DNA from 4 places in the Romboutsia sp. LXY-2 genome. Region 1 is predicted to be linked to each of the others. Evidence: riboswitches for the same ligand, from Rfam matches in the RefSeq annotation. Region 1 holds a riboswitch; each other region holds the start of a gene.

Region 1 (5,452 bases):
TTACCCACCATTTAGCTACATATTCCTGCCCATGATATACTACTCTATCACCTTGTAAATATACTTGATCTGGATTATATGTATCTCCTGATGTTGAAGGCTTTTCTTTTACTGTTATTGTTCTCTCTTTAGACGTTGTTAATCCTTCACTGTCTATAACAGTGTATGTTAACTTATATGTACATACATTCGTTGTATCAATATTTCCTTGTACATCTATTTTTGATGTTAAATCTCCATCTTCTTTATCATTCGCAGTTATACCAGCCATTTTATCAAAGCTGTCTCCAACCGTTATAGTTTTATCTACTACTCCATTTAATACTGGTGCTTGATTCTTAGGATCTTCTGGCCCACTACCTCCACCGTCATTTCCACCATTTTCTCCAACTGGCTTCATTCCGTTAAAAGTAACATTTCTTACATCTGAGAAGCATAGTCCTATCATACCTTGAAGGTTTGTAGTTGCTCCTGGTTCTAAGCTTTGCCATCCTGAAGATTTCAATGTTATTGTAGTAAAATCTCCATTATCTTTTTCAGTAGCAGTACCTCCCCAAGATGATTTGTATATTGCTGATTTTGGTAAATCAAATGATAACTCCCATCCACCATCTATCTTTTCTTTAGTGTGGTTAGTTACTTCAAAATCATATGTATAGTTTGGATGGTCATAAGTTCCTGTTAAGTTTACTTCTACACCGATTTCTTCTAAGTTTTTATTGTCTTCTTCTGTTTTATTAGCAGGGCCCATTTTATCAAGACCACTACTTAATCTCTTAGTTAATGTATCCCCGTATGTATACTTACCTTCGTTTACATCATTTGAGCCTTCTACATAATTAGGATTTGGTCCATAATCTCCATCCATAACCCAAATTAAAGCTCCACCAAGATTCTTCTCTTCTATATACTTTAATCTTTCATCTATCGATTGCTCATTTTCAAAAGTTAAGAATACTTTTTCATTATTTTGCCATATATATGGTACTTTACCCACTTCATCCCAATGAACTTTTAGATTTGGATCTTGTTCCATTAAGTTTAGTACATGCCATAATGGATTTGCTCCTGCAGGTATTTGCTTACCATTTGCATCTAAATCTCCCCATATGTTATACTTTCCTGTTGCTGGTGTTTTACTTGAACCATGAAGTCCGTTTCCATTTCCACCTTGAACATTTTCCCATCCTCTTGTGTAATATGGTACACCCATTAATATTTTTTCTGGAGGTAATACCCCTCTATAATACTTGTATGACCAGTCCATACCAAGAACTGGCCTTATCATATTCATTGTTTCTCTATCTGCTGGGTCTGGATATATATTAGCTTGATTTTCAACAAACTCATTCCATCCACCGTGATAATCATATGACATTATACTTAAGAAATCTAATTCTTTTGCATATTCATTTGATTCTACTCCACCTAATACCCATGATGACGCACTTACAGCTGCTGTTAAAAGATATTCTGTATTATCTTCAGCCGCTGCTTTATCTAAAGCTTGGTTAAGCTTTTTCATCATTATGTTATATCTTGCATTTATAGTTTTTCTTCTTGGCTCAGAAACCTCAAAGTCGTCAGGGTTACCAGATTGACTAGTTGATGAAGGGAACTCAAAGTCTATATCTACCCCATCAAAACCATACTGTCTTACAAAGTCTACACATGATTGAACAAAAGTATCTATTCCCTCATCAGTATCCATCATTGTGTAGAATCCTTTTGAGCCTGCCCATCCCCCAACAGACATTAATAATTGAACATCTGGATATTTTTTCTTCATCTGTTGTAAAAGATTAAAATGACCTTTGTATGGTAAACTTTCATCTAATTCTATTTTTTCTCCGTTATAAGTTAAATCCATACCTTCAAAATTTTCTTCTAATGCTGCAAATTTATCACCAAATGATATCTTATTTGTTTGTGAGTCTACCATAGCAAAAGAATATTGAATATGAGTTAAAGAATCCCATTGTAAATCTGTTACATTAAAATAGTTGTGCTCTTTGCTTTTATAAGCCCACTCTGGAAAATACCCAACTATTTTTCTTTCTAAGTCTTCATTCTTTTGATTTACTTGAGTAGTTTCAAAATCACCTGATTTTAGTGCTGAAGCGTTAAGTGGTGTCACTATCATTGTAAGTAATGTTGCTAATGACATGATTTTACTTAATTTTTTTAGTTTCATAATACCTCCTATAATTTCAAATAAAAATTTACTACATTTGAGCTACTACATCCGCAAATCACCTGGCATTTTGCGGTGCAAAAATGTTTTAGGTATAAACTAAATTTAATAGAGGTGCCTATTTGATAAGTATTTCAATATGTTTTGGTAAAACATGTTAAGATAATAACTTTTGCATAAATAAAGCCTACAAAAAATATATAAATACTCTTTGGCAACTGGCTGGCATAGATTTTTCCTTAGCCCCTATAGCTTTGCGTCACTAACTTTCGTTAATTTTGCCCTATTAAATTTTATTTATTAATAATCTTCCATTTAATTGTATATACATTCACCTGTACATCCAACGAAATGTATATACATTATGTACGTCACAGTATTATAATAACTTTAGCTATAATTTACTAATATGCAAAAAGAGTTATTTATAAATAAACCTTTCCTCTTCGTCTGTTGCTTAAAATATTTTACGCTCAAAACCTTATTTTATTGGTATTACATAGATTCAACAATAATTTTCATTACAACTTGTGAAATCATATGTTTTATTGGACACTAAAAGAGCACTATTTCTAGCACTCTTTAACTTGAAATTTTAATACAATTGTAAATCTATCTTTCTAATATAGGAACATAAATATCCATAACAGTATCTTTTCTATGGTGACATCTTTCATCATAAAATTCAAAGTCTATCTTTTCTTCATCAAAAACATAGCCACTATCTTTAAACCACTCTTCAAATATATATTTCCAAGTTTCTTTTATTATTTTAGCAAAATCATCTTGAGATAAATCATCAGTCGTATCCACTGGTGGAGTTGTAAAGACCGCATATGTTGCTTCTGGGATTTCTATTGTAATCATGTCTTCTGTAACAGATTTAAAATCATTAACAAGTACACCCAAAAGATATGTCGCTTCTCCATCTTTGTTACAAGATGGAATGCATACTCCAACTTCACCATGTTTTTCTGGTTTTAAAATTTCATACATTTTACTTTCTAAATTTTCACCATTGTAATTACTCCAAAATGAAGCAATATCCTTAGTAAAACTTCCATTAGAAATATTTGTCTTTATACCATACCCTGCAACTTTAAATGCAGGCTTATTTACAATAATAGGATTCATAATATAACCTCCAAGTTTACATATTGATTCTTTATTAGAATAGCAGCCTTCCATGCGTTTTATATATTGTGTTGGGCTAAATCCATACTCTTTTTTAAATGCTTTCGAAAATCCATTGTGTGTATCAAATCCATACTCCAAGGCTATATCTATAATTCTATTTCCATCAAATAGTTTCATAGCCGCCAAGGATAATTTTCTTTTCTTTACATATTCCATCAAAGTAATACCATAATACATATTAAATATTCTACAAAAATGAAAAGTAGAATATCCACATCTACTTGAAATCAACTCCGGAGTTAATTCATTATTTATATTTTCTTCAATAAACTCAATAGATTTTGACATTACTTCGCTATAATTCAATTGTTCACCTACTTTCATCACGTGATAATTAAAGTATATCAACTTAATTGAAGTTATATTGTTCCTAAATTGCTATGTTTATTTAATTGTATAAAAAAAGCCATCTTAATAAACAAGAGTTTATCAAGATAACTTTAATATTGTATATATTTTCAATAATATTATCTATTATTTACTTTCACCTTAAGGTTGGGTCTTTTGATAAATACTTATTATAATAATAAATAATCATTATTATTGCTCCAATAGACGCATCTATCATGTCTTGCATTGTATCTTTTAGACCACCAGATTGTGTTTTCATGTGTGCATAAGTATCTAGTAAATACTCTGCTATCTCACAAATTGAAGAGATTCCTATTGCGAAGAAAAATAAAACTACACAAAGCCACAATTTCCCTGCACTTAATTTTACATCTGAATCTTTTAAAATATTCCATCCTATTTTGACAGTTATAAATCCTGACCAAAAATGTAGTAAATCATCATAAATTTTTATTTTATCATATAAATTATATGATGATCCTAGAACAAAAGAAAATAAAATAAACAAATTCCCTACTAAATATACGCTTTTATCTAGAACAGGTGATTTTTTCAAATATATTTTTGTTAATACAAACAAAATAACTAGTGAAAGTACACAAAGTCCAAATCTTCCATAGTCTTTCTTAAAAAGAAAAAATCCTATAGAAAAAACATATATTATATAAAGTATGTATTTAAATATATTAACTCTTTTATCATTCAAATTATTACCCTCCTTATTACTTAGTTAATATCTATTATTTCTAGCTAATATATTTTTATAACCTTATTTTTGATCAAAGCCTTCTTTTGCTTACATAGTATACTTTTCTTAATAGCACAAAAAAAGCATATCGAAATTATAAACATAATTCGATATACTTTTATTAAGCAAATTGCTAGATTTTATTTAACAAAAGCTAACGCACCTTCATAATTAGGCTCATTAGTTATCTCAGATAAGTATTCTGTATAAGTAACCTTTCCTGATTCATCAACAACTATTACAGCTCTTGATACTAATCCTAATTCTTTTATATATAATCCATAGTTCTTAGAGAACTCTCTATCCTTATAATCAGATGCAGTTATTACATTTTCTACTCCTGCATTCCCACACCATCTAGCTTGAGCAAATGGTAAGTCCATAGATATTGTGCAAACTGTTACATCATTCAATTTTGATGCTTCTTGATTAAACTTTCTAACTTCCATATCACATACAGGTGTATCTAATGATGGTACTGCAACTAGTATCTTTTTACCTTTTATATCACTAAACTTTATAGGGTTTAAGTCATTTCCAACAACAGTAAAATCTGGTGCTACATCTCCTACTTTTACTTGGTTTCCTTCTAATGTTAATGGCGCTCCTTGGAATGTAACTTGCATAATATTTCCTCCTTATTGTGTAACTTAATTTATTTGTTTCACATTTTATATTTACCCTATGTGTCTTATTCTAATCACAGATTTATTTAAAATTTTTGTACATGAGGTTATATATGAACACCGTTGTATCGATTACAAATTAATATTAATTATTTTAGCCTCAGGAATATAATCTTCTATTATTGATTTACATAAATTAAAATAGCCACTACATTTATCAATTATTGCCGCGTCACTACTTACAATTCTATCTAGCTTATCTAATACTATATCTGCATTATTTACTAACTCTACTTCAGTAATAAAATTATAATTTTCCATTATCTCTAATATATT
Region 2 (5,452 bases), on a different contig from region 1:
AATAATTTTACATCAAGTAAGGCTTATATAATTTTTATTAATGCATTGCTTAATGTAAATAGTGGAGATGAGAGGATGAAGTTTGATAAAAAAATAAAGAAAATGAGTAGTATAATCATTAGCTTGTTTATTGTAGCAGGTGGAGTATATTTTGCTAATGGTCAATTAAATCCACCACCAAAACCAGCGATAATAGTAGGAAACCCACCTGAGATATCACCAGAAAATCCAAAGGTAGGAGAAGATGTTGAAATTACTTATACCCTATACCCACAACCATTTCAACATAATGTATCAACACCTAAAGAAATCGTGTTAGTGCTAGATCGTTCAGGTAGTATGAATGATAAAATTACTGGTTCAAATAAAAAGAAGATAACTCAATTAAAAGAAGCTAGTATATCATTTATAAATAAAATGAGTGAAATTGAAAATTTAAAAATAGGAATAGTAACATACTCAAGCAGTGCAGATATAGCTAAAGAATTGACAGATGTCAAAACTGGTAAGAATAGCCTAATAAATACAATAAATAATATTAAAACTGGCGGAGGAACAAATACAGGGGACGGATTAAGAAAAGCTGGTCATATACTAAAAAATATGGGAAATTCAAGTGCTAATAAATCGATAGTATTTATGTCAGATGGAGAACCTACATTCTATACATATACTGAGGAATGGTGGGGATCGTGGGATTACTATACTGAACTAGATAATAAAACTCCAAATACAAATAATGGAAATGATTATACGAGAGGAGAAAAATATGCAATAGAAATAGCCAAAGTAATAAAAAGAGAACTTGGAAAGGCAAATATATTTACAGTTGGATATGGTCTAAAAGATAGTGGTAATCGTATAATGAATAATATTCATACTACTATGGGTGGCACAAGTGATAACTTCCATAAGACAAGTGATTCTATTGACAAAATATTTGATAAGATAGCAGATGACATAATAGCTCAATATAAAATAGAAAATCAAAATCTAGATTTAAAGTTAGATCCTACTGTTGTTATGGCAAGTGATATTTTATATGAAGATATAGTTTATAAAAGAGAAGAAAATGGATGGTATAGAGCAGAACCAGTACAAATAATATTCAAAATAAAATGCAATAAAAATGGATATATAAATATAGTAAACCCAGGTAGTAAATTTGAATATAACGATATATTTGGAAATAAGCAGGAAGTTAAAATACCAGAATTATCCTTGAATATAGGTCTTAATTCAAAGGTAACTATAGATGTTAGAGATTCATCAGGACCAATTAAAGATAGATATGATTCTAGTGACAATGCGCAAATGAACTACATTAAATTGATCCAAAATGAATTTAAGCAAGATTACAAGCTATTTGGAGAATCCTATGCAGATATTAAATTTGAAGGTGATGATATAAATCATTTAAAGTATCAAGTAATAAAGGAAGATACTACTCAAGAGGAAATAGATAGTAACTGGAGTATTATAGAAGGATCAAGCAACAATGGAAATATAAATGGGGATATAGATTTATCTAAAAATGGATATTTGACTCAACAATCTTATGATGTATCAGCTCTTCCGCAATATGGTATAGATAGTACAAACATAGGTTGGTTAACAAGTCAATGGGAGAAAAGAGAGGATTTATACAAGTATCCTTACTCAGATGGTGCAAGCTATAAACCTGCGTCTACAACAACTACCAATAATCCGAGTGATTATGTAAGAGAAGAAAAATATTATAATCCTATAACTCAAAGAGAAGAAAGTAGATGGGTACCACAAAATGTATTTACTCAGTACTCCAATGTAGGTGGGACATATAAAGAAGCAAGTAAAACATGGGGATATATAAAGGTACCTGAAAGTGGAGAGTATAGATTTGGTACAAAATCAGACGATGGAATAAAAGTAACTATAAATGTAGATGGCGAAAATATAGTTCTTGTAGAAAATTTTACAGTTCATGGCCCAAAATGGGATAACCCACAAAATAAAATTAACTTAGATAAAAATAAGTACTATCCTATATTTATAGAGTATTTTAACTGTGGAGCTGAAGCTGCATTTAATCTTAAGTATACTACAACTACAAAAAGTGGAAATGAGCGAGACTATAAAAATATACCTAAAGAATGGTTTTATCCTTCTAAAAGTAAAGCCCCGGGTGAAACATCAGATGGTGGATTTACAGGTGAAAGTGGTGTTAAGATACCTGAAGAACCAGGCAAATATTATATATTATATGAGTCTGGAATGAAAACAGGTGATAATTTTAAAATGACAAAGCAAGGTAAATATGGTCCATTTATTGTTGATACAAGATTTACACTACAAAGAAGTATAACAAACTATTACAATAATAATTTTGTACTAGAATATACATTAACACCAAACAATATACCTGTAACAGATTTTTATCGAACAAAACAGGATCTTAACAATGCTCAGTTAGTGCAAAGTTTATATGTAAACAATATTCAATTAACAGATATTTTACCGAATGGATTTGATGTAAAATCTCAGATAGGATCATCAACACATACATTCAACTATGCCTATAATAGTGGGAGTACAAATAAATTAAATGGTGTAATTGAAGGCGTTGTTAATTATAAACTAAACACTCAAGCAGATGCCAAAGAAGGTTATTTTTATTATTCAGAACCTGTGAAGATAAGACTAGAAATAAGCAGTGAGAATCTTGGAAAAGTGATATTTAGTGAATCAGATGGTAAAATTATTTATAATGATGTATCTTTGAATAATAAGCAAATAATTAAAGAACAAAATTTACCTGAAAGTAGTTTTATTCTTCAAGGTATAAATAAAATAGTGTCACATGGACTACTACTTACTGATAAAAATAATTATAAAGTCCAAGAAGGTACTATAAATGGTGTAAAAAATGTATATTATACCTTGGGAGTTAAAGTAGATATAAATAAAGATAATGGGAATTTCAAAGTAGTAATACCGGAAAATGCCATGCTAGATGAAGATAGCATATATCTATATAGGTATAATGAAGATATGACAGTTGACCCTAATTCAAAAATAAAAATTGGTTCACAATATATTACAGGAAGAACTATTGATGTTAAGGGTTTAAATAGATTTAATAACAAAAAAACAAGCTATGTATTGGCCTATTCATTATTACTACAGGATAACGGGCAATATTCATCTATAGCTAATATGGATAGGGATATTCCGACAATTTTAAATATTAGTGAAGAGATGCCAGAATTATTTTAATAATAAAATCAGAAGCTATAAAAATAGCTTCTAATTTTATTGATTTATTAAATGTAAGTAGTAAAAGAATATATACTAAAGTAGTAATACTATAAAATAATAATATGGTAAAAAATGTAATAAAAGTAATGCGTGTAGAGATAAAACATGCTATAATTAGTATATAAAAATACTATAGATACTAAGAAGTATGTCTTGTACATGGGCACCTGAGACATATGGAGTAAGTGGTGCAACCGGCTATCTAAATTATATAGATTTTCTATATATATTTGAGGCCTTTTTTTATGTCTATAGTAATGAAAATTGAGGGGGAACTTTTATGTTAAAGAAAAAGAAAAACAACAAAGGTTTTACATTAGTAGAACTATTAGTAGTAATAGCAATTATAGGTATATTAGCAATAGTAGCAGTACCCGCATTATTTAAGCAAATAGATAAGTCTAAAGGAGCAGATATATCTGCTACTGTAGCTTCTATAAAATCAGCAACAACTGTTTTCTATTCAGACAATGATGTGGTACCAACAAGCATAGCAGCAGCTTCTGGCGGAACAGCAACAACAGATTTATTGGTAGGTGGATACTTAGATTCTAATCCAGATGTTCCGAATAAAGTTACATACACACTAGCGGCAGGATCAACACAAGCAACTAAAGGTGTTACTTTAGTAATAGATATAAAAGGATCATATATGAGTAATGCTTCAATAGATAAATTAGCTTCAGATCTTGGTGTTACAAAAGAAAGTACTCCTAATAACGGATCGACAGCAACCATAAAAGTACCTTTAATTAAAGATTAATATATATTAGAAGTGGAGATATTTATCTCCACTTTTTGCATGTTGATAATTTTTATTGAGTTTATATAAGTTAATAGCTTCATAATTGATACGACTCACAGGGGAATCATTGATTGAGAATGCTTATATATAAATAATTAATATAGTCCTCGTCATAAAAAATATTTATATTTAGTTAAAAATATTTAAATATAAATGATTGGAATAATAAAAAATAAATACTGCTATTAGTATGAATATATATTAATTTTACAATATAGATAAATAACAATAGATATATTATAATATCTATAAATTGGGTTTATAATGTAAAATATTAGAAAAAGAGGAGACATATAAAGTGGATATATATGAATGGCTAAATAAAGGTGTCAATCTAGGAGCATCAGATATACATATAACAGTAGGTACAAATCCTATGGCAAGAGTAAAGGATAGATTTATAAAACTATCAGATACAATCCTAACTAATGAACACACAAAACCAATAGTACTTGAAATAGCAGGAGAGGAAAGATTTAAACTACTAGACCAAATAGGAGAGTTAGACTTCTCTGCATCTTTAGAAGACGGAAATAGATTTAGAGTAAATGCTTACAAGCAAAAAGGAAATTATACCCTAGCAATAAGAACAATAAACGCAGACATACCAAATTTCGAAAATCTAAATTTACCACAAGTATTAACCAGTTTCACAAAAAAACACAAAGGTCTAGTATTAGTAACAGGGCCTACAGGGAGTGGTAAAAGTACTACATTAGCTAGCCTTATAGATATCATAAATACAAACAGACAAGCCCATATAATAACACTAGAAGACCCTATAGAGTACGTACATAAGCACAAAAACAGTATAGTAAATCAAAGAGAGATAGGAACAGACTCAAAGAGCTTTCACTCAGCCTTAAGAGCTATACTTCGTCAAGACCCTGATGTAATACTTATAGGAGAGATGAGAGACACTGAATCTATATCAATAGCTCTTACAGCAGCTGAGACAGGTCATCTAGTATTTTCTACACTACATACAGTAGGAGCGGCAAAAACCATTGATAGGATAGTAGATATGTTTCCATCAGAGCAACAGCAACAAATAAGAATACAGCTATCAACAGTATGTGAAGGTGTAATATCTCAACAGTTAATACCTACAGCAGATGGACAAGGAAGGGTAGCTGCTTTGGAGATAATGATAGCAAATACAGCAATAAGAAACCTGATAAGAGAAAATAAAACATTCCAAATACCAAACATAATACAAACATCATCAAGACAAGGTATGCAGACTATGGATCAAGACTTAATAAACTTATATAGACAAGATAAAATAACTACAGATGCTGTATTAAGTAGATGCACAGATTTTGAAAATACTCAAAAAATGTTAGGTAT
Region 3 (5,452 bases), on a different contig from region 1:
ATGTGTATCTATTGCATAGCACTGACATATTACTGTTAGATTGCTTAAGTATGATACTGTTGCTTCTACTGCTTGTTCATCTAGTTTTGTTTTTATTGTTTGTATATCTAGTGTTTTATTTTCTTTAAAAAGATTGTTCATTATATTAAAAATATTTTTGTTCAATTGTACTGTAAACATATCTTCTTTTAGCTCTTGTATTTTATAAGCTAGACCCTCATCCACTATGAAGCTTCCAAGTATTGATTGCTCTATGTTTATAGCTTGTAGTGACTTCATCTAATCCCTCCCTATCTACCAAACTCCGTCATCCAAAGTTTAAGATCTTTTGTATTTATATTATCTATTTTAGATGTTCCAAAATCTGTTCCAAAACTTGTTCCAAAACTGGTGCTATTTTTTACTGTGGTGTTATTTTTTGTTGCTGTAACGTATTTATATATTGATGATGTCTTAGTCTTCTTTCCATCTTCTACAAGCTCTATTATGTTTAATTTCTCAAACTCTTTTAGCATACGATGGGTTGCTCCTATAGACATATTTAGATCTTTTGATATAGCTCTTACTGTTAGTGGAAAATGCCCTGGCTCTAATTTTTTATTCATAGCACTTAGATTTTCTTTTCTCATAAGATAATGATTAAATATAATTTTTTGTAAGTCTTTTTCATAATCAAACTTCAATACTTCCCTATTCATTTTGTAATATCCTTTTGCCACATCTACTCACTCCCCTTTTAATTCATGTTCATGTTAATCTTTTAAATATTTTTTGTGTTAACTTTTCAATATAAGTTACTCTTTATGTTAACCATTTATTTTAATGATAGTTCCGTTTGTGTTAACTTTCAAGTATTATTTTACATATTTTCTAAAAATATGTTTTTAAAGTTTACATTTACAAAACTTTGTACTATACTTTTCTTATAGTGAGGTGGGTAACATGACTTTTGGGCAGAGATTTAAAGAGCTACGATTAGAAAAAAATTACACTCAACAAGAATTAGTTGATGACTTTAATAAATCTTATGACTATTCATTTTCCAAGGCTGCTATATCACAATATGAAAACGATAAAAGAATTCCAGAAACTGAAGCGCTTATAAAGTTCGCATTTTACTTTGATGTTTCTCTAGACTATTTGCTAGGTTTAAATTCAGAGAGAAATATGGACAAGCCAGATAAAGAAGTCGACTTAGTATCGGAGTTTCTTTCAGTTGGAAATGATTTATTTGATAACGATAATTTGAGCCGAAAAGAAAAAGATGCAATTTTTGAGAAATTATCAAAAATGTATTTTAGCTCTTTATAATTTTGCTACATGAGGTGGCAAAATTTTTTTAACTACCCACGGAACATGTGTTTGATTTTTAAAATATATTTTTATTTTTTTTATAAAATTTATTTGATTTTATTTATATTTTAAGTTTTGTTTTGCAATTTTATTTATATATTATTTTTTAGTGGGGTATTATTATGATTAGATTTGATGAGAGATTTAGGCAATTGTTGCTTGAGAAAGATTATAGTTTTGATGATTTTTCTCGTGAATTTGAGATGGAGAGTGGATATTATTTAGATTGTAGTGATTTTACTCAGCCAGATATGGATTTACCTCCATTTAATGTAGTTATTGATTTGTGTGGATTTTTTGGGGTTAGTTGTAATTATTTATTAGGGATTAGTACAGTAAGAGAGCCTGGTAGTATTGGTAATACTTATGACCAGTTTATTACTTTGGCTGCTTTGATTATTGAGAGTGATGGGTATGATAATGATTTTAAGAGGGATTTTTTTATGGGTATTAAAAATAAGTTTGGATGTTAATTGTGTTTATGAGTTTTAATTAGAAACAATTCGTGTACTTTATATAGCTAAAAGCAGCTATTTCTTATCAGAAATAGCTGCTTTCTATCAAAATAGCTGTTTTTTATTATTATTTATTTTATTTATAAACTAGCAATTCCTCTATTATAAGCAAACAAAGCTGCTTGCATTCTATCTTTAAGATTTAATTTTGATAAAATACTACTTATATGTTTTTTTACAGTATGCTCAGTAATAAATAATTCTTTAGATATTTCTGAGTTACTTCTTCCTTTTGCTATATACATTAAAATCTCATGTTCTCTCTTTGTTAATCCCTCTACATGTTCAGACTGACCATGTGATAGATATTCTTCTATTAGATCAGCATCATAATATTTCTTACCTCTAAATAACTGCTTTATAGCATACCCCATATCTTCTCCATTAATATTGGCCAATATATATCCATCTATTCCTGATTTCATGCACTTTGAAAATAATTTTGGATTTTCATAAAAATCTAGTACCATGATCATAGACGTAGAATTTTCCTTTATCTTTTGAAGTTCTGGCAAAAACTTCTCATTATTTCTATTTAGATCAATTAGTATTAAGTCATACTCATTTTTATATATGTCTGAAAATATATGACTTTCTTTAATATCCTTTACACATGCTTCGTTATATATAATCTTTGATATTCCCCTTCTGATTATTAATGATTCTGATATTACAATAACTTTCATACTTAATCCCCCCAAAATACGCCCGTTATTTAGCCGGCTGTACTATTAGCTCTATATACCTCTAAGTACCCACATCTAAGATATACTTCTTAGTTTCTAAATACTGCTTAATTATATTTAGTATTTAATTTATTATTTTTTAGCTTGTTAAATCCTTGTTTCCTGTATTATTATTTATACTTATATTTTAGGATATTTCTATTTATAGGTAATCATTAATAGTGAGTATCTTTTTTTCTACTAAAGTATAATACGTTATACACATTATGACATGTTAATTTTTTAAAAGACTTTTCAGATATAATAATTTGTAGCATTATGTCCGTTTTAGCTTATTTTACACATTGATTTAAATACAATATAAATTTTCTTGTTCATTATAAAAATCACATACTCATGCACAAAAAAACTTAGTTAGCTTTTAAACTTTGTTTTTAGTTGGTTTATTAGTTATATACTGAATTAATTCTGAATCATAAAATTTTTTGCCACTCATTACTTTCTTTATAATATATATTAATTCATCTTCATATGAAACATTACTTATATATCCATTAACACCTATTTTAGTGAATTTTAAAAAAAGATTTCTATCTTTATTGACGTCTAGTACAATTATTTTCAGTTTCTGAAAAACACTTTTTATATTAGCTAATTTTTCTACTAGTTCAGTATTATTTTTATTAACATCTATAAATATAATGTCTAGCTTAGACAAATCTTGATTATCTAATTTGTCACAATTTTGAACTACTTTTATATCAGTTACTTTACATATTTTTGTAAATAAATGACCTATTGAGTCTCTCGTTAGAAATGATTCTGATACAACTAAAATATTCATCTTAATATACCTCCACTGTACTCATAAAGAAATAATCTAATAATTACTTCTTTATGAGCATTCTTCTATTGATTTACATAATATAGTTTTATTTATACCAATTTTTAATGATTTTTTTTGATCTTATACATGGATAATAAGCCTTTTCATATGATTTGTCCCCTATCGCAAATATCGAAAATCCTATTAACCAATCTTCATTTTTAAATACTTTATTGTAAGCTTTAAAGCAATTCACCTGTTGAGAGGATGAATATATACGTGATAAATATGAATTGTGTGGCTCTATAGATGCTCCTAGACGCTTCGGGAAACCTAATTCTCCAAAAAATATAGGTTTATTCCATTTTTCATAGAAATTATATACTTCTTGTTTGACATTTTGATTTCTATTGTATACATTTGTACTTGTTAAAGCATTGACAATATCGTCTACATCAGCATTCATTTGATCAGTTAACTCAAAATAAGCAGATACCGATATGAAATCAAGTTCTCCAAAAAGCTTATTATTAAGCTTATTTTCGTATCTTTTCTGTGTTTCTGCATCTCCTTCTAATGTATACCACCAGTTAGTCCTATATGTCACAAGCCCATCATATTCTTGCCTGACAAAAGCTATTACATCTAACCACTCCGTTTCATATGATTCAATACGAACTAAATTTGATGATATATTTAAAGCATCTATATCATAAATATCGCATATATTCTTTATCAAATAATCTATTACAATATTTTTCCAATTATAAAAAAATGTGCTTATATCAGATGGCATCCATTCTGTTTCAGATAATCTGCCATCATTAATTCAAGGATATGGCTCTAGTATTATACTAATATTTTTCCCTTCTAATTCTTTTAATAAATTTATTGCTTTTTCTACACTATTTTTATCGACATCCATTGTGTTGGAAGTTAATGTATCAATATTAATTACTATAGGAATATTTATTGTATTCAATCCCATTTTATTAATATTCTTTAAAACATTCTCTATTTCATAATCAGTTGACAAATTTGAGCTTATAATTTTTTGGTTAAATTTATGATTTAAAGCTTTTTCAGAGTAACTAACTAAATTATTATGATCTATAGAAAAAAGCATAACTATACAAGATAATGGCACAATAGCGATTAGTAATTTATATTTATATTTCTTTTTCTTTTTCTTTCTTATTATTCTCTTATTTATTCTACCTTTAGCTCTTTTTTTCATATTATTTTTTCTTGAATAATTTTATTTGGAATACATACTTCACTCCAACTAATAAAATTATTACTACTACTCCTATACATGCATATTCTGAATATACTCTGGCTTGATAAGGTGATATTTTACTAGATTTTTCTACTTCGATATCACCATCGCTAACTTCAATTTTTAAATCTGATGTTTTTGTTATACTGTCTATACTTCTTAAGTCAAACCACTCTAAATTTGGAGTACTTTCTTCTAAGGTTTCTATTAATAATCTTAATTTTTCTATACCTAAATGTGGGTGATAAAATACACCTATCATGCCATCTGAAAAATCACTATACATAGTGGAATTATATTTTATACTCTTTAAATCTTCTTCAAAACTATTTTCACCTAGAAAACCTAAGTTTTCTGGAATAACTGTCATTCCATTTAAAAATGTAGGGTTAGACTTATACACTGGTGAATATGTGGTTTCCATCGTTTCATCTGAAATTTGTATTTGTCCCACATATGTTGAGAAATACTCTGATACTATTTTATATCCATTTTGTGATATGGCATAGTGAGGTGCTTCAAATGCAATCGGATATAGATCATGAGTAACTAACTGTTCTATACCGGCTTCTATTTTTTCTCTTACGTACTCATCTTCTGAAATTCCATTTGGTCTATCTAGCGGTGCATCTAATTCAGAATCCCAAAACTCAAATCCTTCTCCAGTTTCAGAATCTCTATATTGATGAGTATAACCATGCATTACAATGCTACCACCATTCTCTTGCATATATTTTAATGTTTTAATCATTTCAGGATAATCTTTCAGGTTATATGTTTTATTGTTTTCTAC
Region 4 (5,452 bases), on a different contig from region 1:
CTTCTAAAAGCTTATTTGCCCTTTGATTGCCAAGAGCTCCATTTAGTAGAGTTTGTGCGTATGCTATACCACCTTCTAATACAAATTCTTTACCCTTATTTAATTCTATGAATTCTTGGAGTATTTCTCTTCTTTCTCTAGCATTTACAGTATTTATATTGGCTATTTCAACCCCAATTCTTTGAATCTTCTTGTCTGATAGATTTTTTATTATACTAGCTGATACATCAGCTCCCAAAGTCATTAAAAGTACTGCTGCTTTTTTAGCCCCAGTAACCTTTCTTACTTTAGGTATATTGCCTAAGTCAAATGCATTTCCTGTTTTAACAACTTCACTTTCCAAACTAAACAACCACCTTTTATTCGTTTAACCAACTCTTTACAAGTTCAGTAACTTGATCTGGATTTTCAGAAGCATACTTTCTTACTTCTTCTTCTAATGTTAAATCCTCTTGTTCATCTTCTATGTTAGTTAACCTAGTTTTTTCCATTTCTTCCAGTTTTTGATTTATTAAATCAATCTCAGCTTCTTCATCAAACTCTTCAATAGATTTTTTCTTTTTGTTAAGTATAAACATAGTTACTAGTAAAATTACTATTAAAACTAATATTCCTGCAACTATATAAGCTGTCATCTTTAGCACCTTGTTTATTCCTTCATCTTCTAAATTATTTATCGCATTATCTCCTGTATTTGAACCGAATTTCATAGAGACAACAGCAACATCATCACCTCTGCTAGCATCCATGCCGATAGCGTTCGCCACCATATCTCTGACATTTTTTATAGTAGTATTTGCTAAATCCCCGTCAATGGCAACAGATGCTGTTATTTTGTTTACCTCGCCTTGTGCTTTTATGGTTTTTGTCTCAGTCTTTCCAACTTCATACTCTACATTCTCTTCCTTACTTTTAGTAGTTCCAGTTTTACTATTTCCTTCATTATTCATGTTATTATCTACAGCACCACCAGTATTTCCTTCTTCCGTAGTACTATTTTCACTTCTTGATTCACTTTTAATGACCTTATTCGGATCTATTACAATTTCAGTTTTTTCATTAGTATCAAAATTCAAATCAGCATTTACACTTGCCTTTATCTTACCTTGACCAAATATTGGTTCAAGTAGTCTCACAATAGATTTTTCTAAATCATTACTTAAATCTTTCTCTGCATTTCTAGCAATATCTATTCCACTAGAATTAGTGCTTGTTACATTGCCTTCTTCATCAAATAAACCTTCTGATAATAGATTCATATTTTGGTCTACCACTTCAATATTTTGTTTAGGTATATTTGAAGTACTTGCCGATACAAGAGACATTATTGATCTTATTTGTTCCGGCTTTAAGCTTGATCCTGGTTTTAAATTTATAGATACTGCAGCACTCCCTGGAATACTCTCCTTAGCAAATACAGATTGTTCCCCATTTGTTATATGTACTCTAACATTTTCAACCTGTGGAAAGGTTTTTATTGTCCTTTCTATTTCACCTTGAATCATTCTCTGTTTTTTTATTTCAAATTCTTCATCAGTCATTCCAAATGAAGTACCTTCATCCATTATTTCAAACCCTTTTGAACCATTTGAAATACTGCTTGACAATTCAAGTCTTAATTTATCAACTTCTTCTTTTGGTACATATATACTATCGCCTTCTATTTTAGTTTCTACCTTTCTAGATTCTAATTCTTGAGATATCACTGATGCATCATTTGAATCTAGGCCCGAAAATAAAACTTTGTACTTATTGTCATTTATGTACTTAACTCCAAATACTATAGATGAGATAATAGCAACGAACCCTATTATAAGAGCTATTTTCTTTTCTATTTTTAGCTCCTTAAATTGATTTACCTTTTCTTGTAAAAATCCGCTTATCTTTTGTGCAATTTCCTGTAAATTCATTTATCTACTCCTTGTTAATAGACTACAACTGTACTCTATTTACTTCTTGGTAAGCCTCGTATAGCTTATTTCTAAGTTCCAACATAAGTTGCATAGACATTTGTGACTCTTGAACCGCTAACATAACATCATGCATAGCTAAATCATCACCTTTTATAAATCCCTCTATCATGTTATTAGCATTAACTTGAGATTCATTTACTTTATTTAAAGTATTATTCATAACATCTAAAAATTCTAAATTAGACTTCTTATCATCTGCAACTTGTTTATTATTAATCGAAGAATTTCCAATGCTATTTGTAAATAGATTAGAATTTAAATTTGTAGAACTTATTCTACTTATATCCTGCATAATATTTCCTCCTTATTATCTACCTATTTCTAAAGCCTTTGATATCATACTTTTTTGAGCATTCAATGTATCTATATTAGATTCATATGACCTAGATGCTGCTATTAAATCAGACATTTCAACCAATAAATCAACATTTGGATATTCAACATATCCTTCTTCATCTGCATCTGGATGATTAGGCTCATATAACCTTCTTAGAGGCGACTTATCTTCCTCTATAGATACTGTTTTCACACCTAGCATACCAAGTTTTTCATCATAATTTTCTTCAAATGATGCTACCTTCCTAACGTATGCTCCACCGTTTTCAGTTCTTGTGGTTTTCGCATTTGCTACGTTTGAAGATATTATATCCATTCTCATTCTCTCAGCAGATAAACCACTTGCACTAATTCTCACTCCACTAAAAACGCTCATCTAATTACCTCCCCGATATTACACTTTTTATCATGGCTATTTTTGTATTTGTTAAACTTACCAAAGCATTGTATTGAAGAGTAGTAGCTGCCTGATTTACCTTTTCACTTTCAAGTTCTACGTTATTTCCATCTTCCCTCATAATGGAATTTTCATCTACTTTGACTTCAATCTTTGCATTTTCTAACTTCCCCTCTAAAGTCTCTTCAAAAGTAACGTACTTTCTTTTATAATCTGCAGTATTTATATTAGCAATATTATTCGCGATAACCTTACTCCTTAAGTCCGTAGCATCTAAACTCATCTTCATTAATCCATATGTATCCATATATTCCTCCTTTATTTATCATTTTTATATTTTTTTCAACAAAAAAACTACCCTAAAGAGTAGTTATAATTACTTAAAATATAAATCATCACTCTTTATATATAGTTAAAACAAAATAACTAAATTAATTATATAATATAATATTCGATTAATTTTCTCTTAATAAGGAATTATACATGTTTTTTAGTGTTTATTATTCATTTTATTCCATTTTTCTCACTTTTAAGAATTTTTTCGAATATTATATTTTCTAATTTGTAGTATGTTTTTACCTATAAAAAAATACCCTATTAAAGAGTATATTTTTTTATCAGTAATGATAACAAAAAGTTATAAACTCTTTGACAACTGGCTGACATAGTTTTATTAAAACCTTAGCCCCTATAGCTTTGCGTCCTTAAATTTCTTTAAGTTTGCCTATTTAATTTTACATTTTTTTACATATTAGTATAATATTATACTATATTCGAATATTTATCAAGTATTTGCAACAATTTTTAACAATAAATAACTTTTCTATATTATTTATTTATAGAGCAAAAAAATTTACAGCTACATAAATAATTTGAATTTAATATAATAAAGCCGATAGCTTAGAAATTAGATTTCACTGCTATCGGCTTTATTATATTTAACTTTTAAAACTACTTTATATGTATTTTTAATCCTATGAAAGAGATTCAAACCTGTTTTATATATCTAGATATATTTTTTAGATTTCAACTCTTTACCTTTGTCATCTATTACCTTAAGTGCAGTTTCATCCACTTTTATATAGTAATCTGACATTATATTGATTTTCTCAGTGTTTTCTTAACATGACTTGGATGCTAAGCTTAAGTAACAAATCTTTTTATATATGATCATACTGGTACTTATTTTAACATATCTTTTTCTTTACTCTTCTCAGCTAGACTTCCTCTTTACCTCAACTTATCCTCTTCATATATCACAGTATAAACTTATACATTTTCAGCTAACACTATTTGGTTCGTACTAAAATAAAAGTAGCTCAGTTGCTATAATTTCTATTTTGTAGCAGATAGATATATGTGTGTTCCAATTGGCGTCATATCATATAAATGCACCAAATTCCCATAAAAACATTGCTCTATTTTAAACCCAGCTTTCTTAACCATTTGAATTAAAGGATCTGTGTCAAAATATATCAAATGTTCATATGATAAATTATATTCATAGCAATTTTCTCCGGATAATGTCGCTCTTGTGTTGTTCGGAACAGCAATATATATTTTACCATCTTCTTTTAATATTCTATATACCTCTTCTAATTCCCTCATAGGATTAGTATAATGCTCTAGTACACTCCACATAGTTATACAATCAAAATTATTTGATTCAAGTTTACAATCAATTAATGACTTATTATACATATTTATACCTTTATTAAGACAAATATTATATGCATAATCGGAAATTTCTATACCATATGTATTCCATCCATTATTTTTCATAACTTCCAAGAAATCACCTGTACTGCATCCAATATCCAATATACTATTTTTAGCTAAAGAATTTTTATTAATCCAGTTACATCTATTCGAAAACATTAATTTTTTGTTTAAATTTTCATATCCAAATCTATAACCACATATCCCACCATTATAATAATTTTCATATTTATATATTTCACCTAAATTTGCATCAGATGGTTTTTTACTTGTGAATACTAACCCACATTCTTCACATTTAACAATATCTATTCCATCAGGTCTTTTAGCTATTAATTTGTATTTTTTACTGCTACACAAATGACATGTTTTTACATTAACATCAAATAAAGATTGGTGTTTTTTCAATCTACTTTTTCTATTTAAATACTTATCTATCAATTCTAATGAATTAAAATATACATTTTCAGATGATTTCCACTTACCAGCCATAGCTAATAACTTACTTACATCCCTATTCACAATAGGTGTATTGTGAATCTCTTTTTTACTCTCGCATAAATCGCTATATAGCTCATTGCTCTTAACATAATCCTCTATTTCAAAACTATATATAGATTTTGTATATAAAGAGTCTAAATTTTTTCTTAAATAGTTATAATCTTTCATAATTAATTTTATTATAAATTCTTTATGCTTTTTATTATTCGCTAGACTAATTAATTCTGCTCTATATTCTTCAGGTATGTTATTATTTTTTAATATTTCATTTACAGCATAATCTATCTTTCCTAATTTTAATAAAGCTTGAATGTAATTTCTAAATGTATGATTTATATTTCTATTTCTATAAGCATTTTCAGCATGCTTTAAACACGTTTCAATATCATCTTCGAAGTATGTCATTGCATATGATGACTCAATAGATGGATCATACTCTTGTTCTAAGCTTCTTTTAAATGACTTCCTTATAGTTACTATAATTTCATCATCCTGTTCTTTTTCATTTATATTGCCTCTTAATGCA

The links. A riboswitch is a leader RNA that binds a small molecule or an ion and turns the genes downstream of it on or off. The one in region 1 is predicted to bind cyclic di-GMP.
Region 2: linked by a shared signal. The riboswitch ahead of ACI48P_RS20750 (type II secretion system protein) and the one ahead of ACI48P_RS02670 (glycosyl hydrolase family 18 protein) in region 1 are both predicted to bind cyclic di-GMP.
Region 3: linked by a shared signal. The riboswitch ahead of ACI48P_RS05600 (LuxR C-terminal-related transcriptional regulator) and the one ahead of ACI48P_RS02670 (glycosyl hydrolase family 18 protein) in region 1 are both predicted to bind cyclic di-GMP.
Region 4: linked by a shared signal. The riboswitch ahead of ACI48P_RS12285 (flagellar basal body protein) and the one ahead of ACI48P_RS02670 (glycosyl hydrolase family 18 protein) in region 1 are both predicted to bind cyclic di-GMP.

The regions. Positions count from the first base shown of each region.
Region 1 covers NZ_JBKFGI010000001.1:550,772-556,223, forward strand. The annotation lists gene ACI48P_RS02670 (glycosyl hydrolase family 18 protein) at 1-2,194, opposite strand, end outside; cyclic di-GMP riboswitch class I at 2,405-2,487, opposite strand; gene ACI48P_RS02675 (AraC family transcriptional regulator) at 2,807-3,697, opposite strand; gene ACI48P_RS02680 (DUF2238 domain-containing protein) at 3,876-4,448, opposite strand; gene tpx (thiol peroxidase) at 4,631-5,116, opposite strand; gene ACI48P_RS02690 (DUF434 domain-containing protein) at 5,249-5,452, opposite strand, start outside.
Region 2 covers NZ_JBKFGI010000019.1:52,980-58,431, forward strand. The annotation lists gene ACI48P_RS20740 (PilW family protein) at 1-5, shown strand, start outside; gene ACI48P_RS20745 (VWA domain-containing protein) at 76-3,255, shown strand; cyclic di-GMP riboswitch class II at 3,423-3,506, shown strand; gene ACI48P_RS20750 (type II secretion system protein) at 3,578-4,060, shown strand; gene ACI48P_RS20755 (type IV pilus twitching motility protein PilT) at 4,401-5,452, shown strand, end outside.
Region 3 covers NZ_JBKFGI010000002.1:110,128-115,579, forward strand. The annotation lists gene ACI48P_RS05580 (replicative DNA helicase) at 1-279, opposite strand, end outside; gene ACI48P_RS05585 (hypothetical protein) at 291-719, opposite strand; gene ACI48P_RS05590 (helix-turn-helix domain-containing protein) at 943-1,311, shown strand; gene ACI48P_RS05595 (hypothetical protein) at 1,476-1,826, shown strand; gene ACI48P_RS05600 (LuxR C-terminal-related transcriptional regulator) at 1,949-2,554, opposite strand; cyclic di-GMP riboswitch class II at 2,577-2,661, opposite strand; gene ACI48P_RS05605 (response regulator transcription factor) at 2,976-3,398, opposite strand; gene ACI48P_RS05610 (glycoside hydrolase family 113) at 3,487-4,176, opposite strand; gene ACI48P_RS05615 (hypothetical protein) at 4,210-4,617, opposite strand; gene ACI48P_RS05620 (DUF2334 domain-containing protein) at 4,619-5,452, opposite strand, start outside.
Region 4 covers NZ_JBKFGI010000006.1:236,287-241,738, forward strand. The annotation lists gene fliG (flagellar motor switch protein FliG) at 1-343, opposite strand, end outside; gene fliF (flagellar basal-body MS-ring/collar protein FliF) at 360-1,910, opposite strand; gene fliE (flagellar hook-basal body complex protein FliE) at 1,933-2,265, opposite strand; gene flgC (flagellar basal body rod protein FlgC) at 2,281-2,685, opposite strand; gene ACI48P_RS12285 (flagellar basal body protein) at 2,690-3,013, opposite strand; cyclic di-GMP riboswitch class I at 3,354-3,441, opposite strand; gene ACI48P_RS12290 (methyltransferase domain-containing protein) at 4,042-5,452, opposite strand, start outside.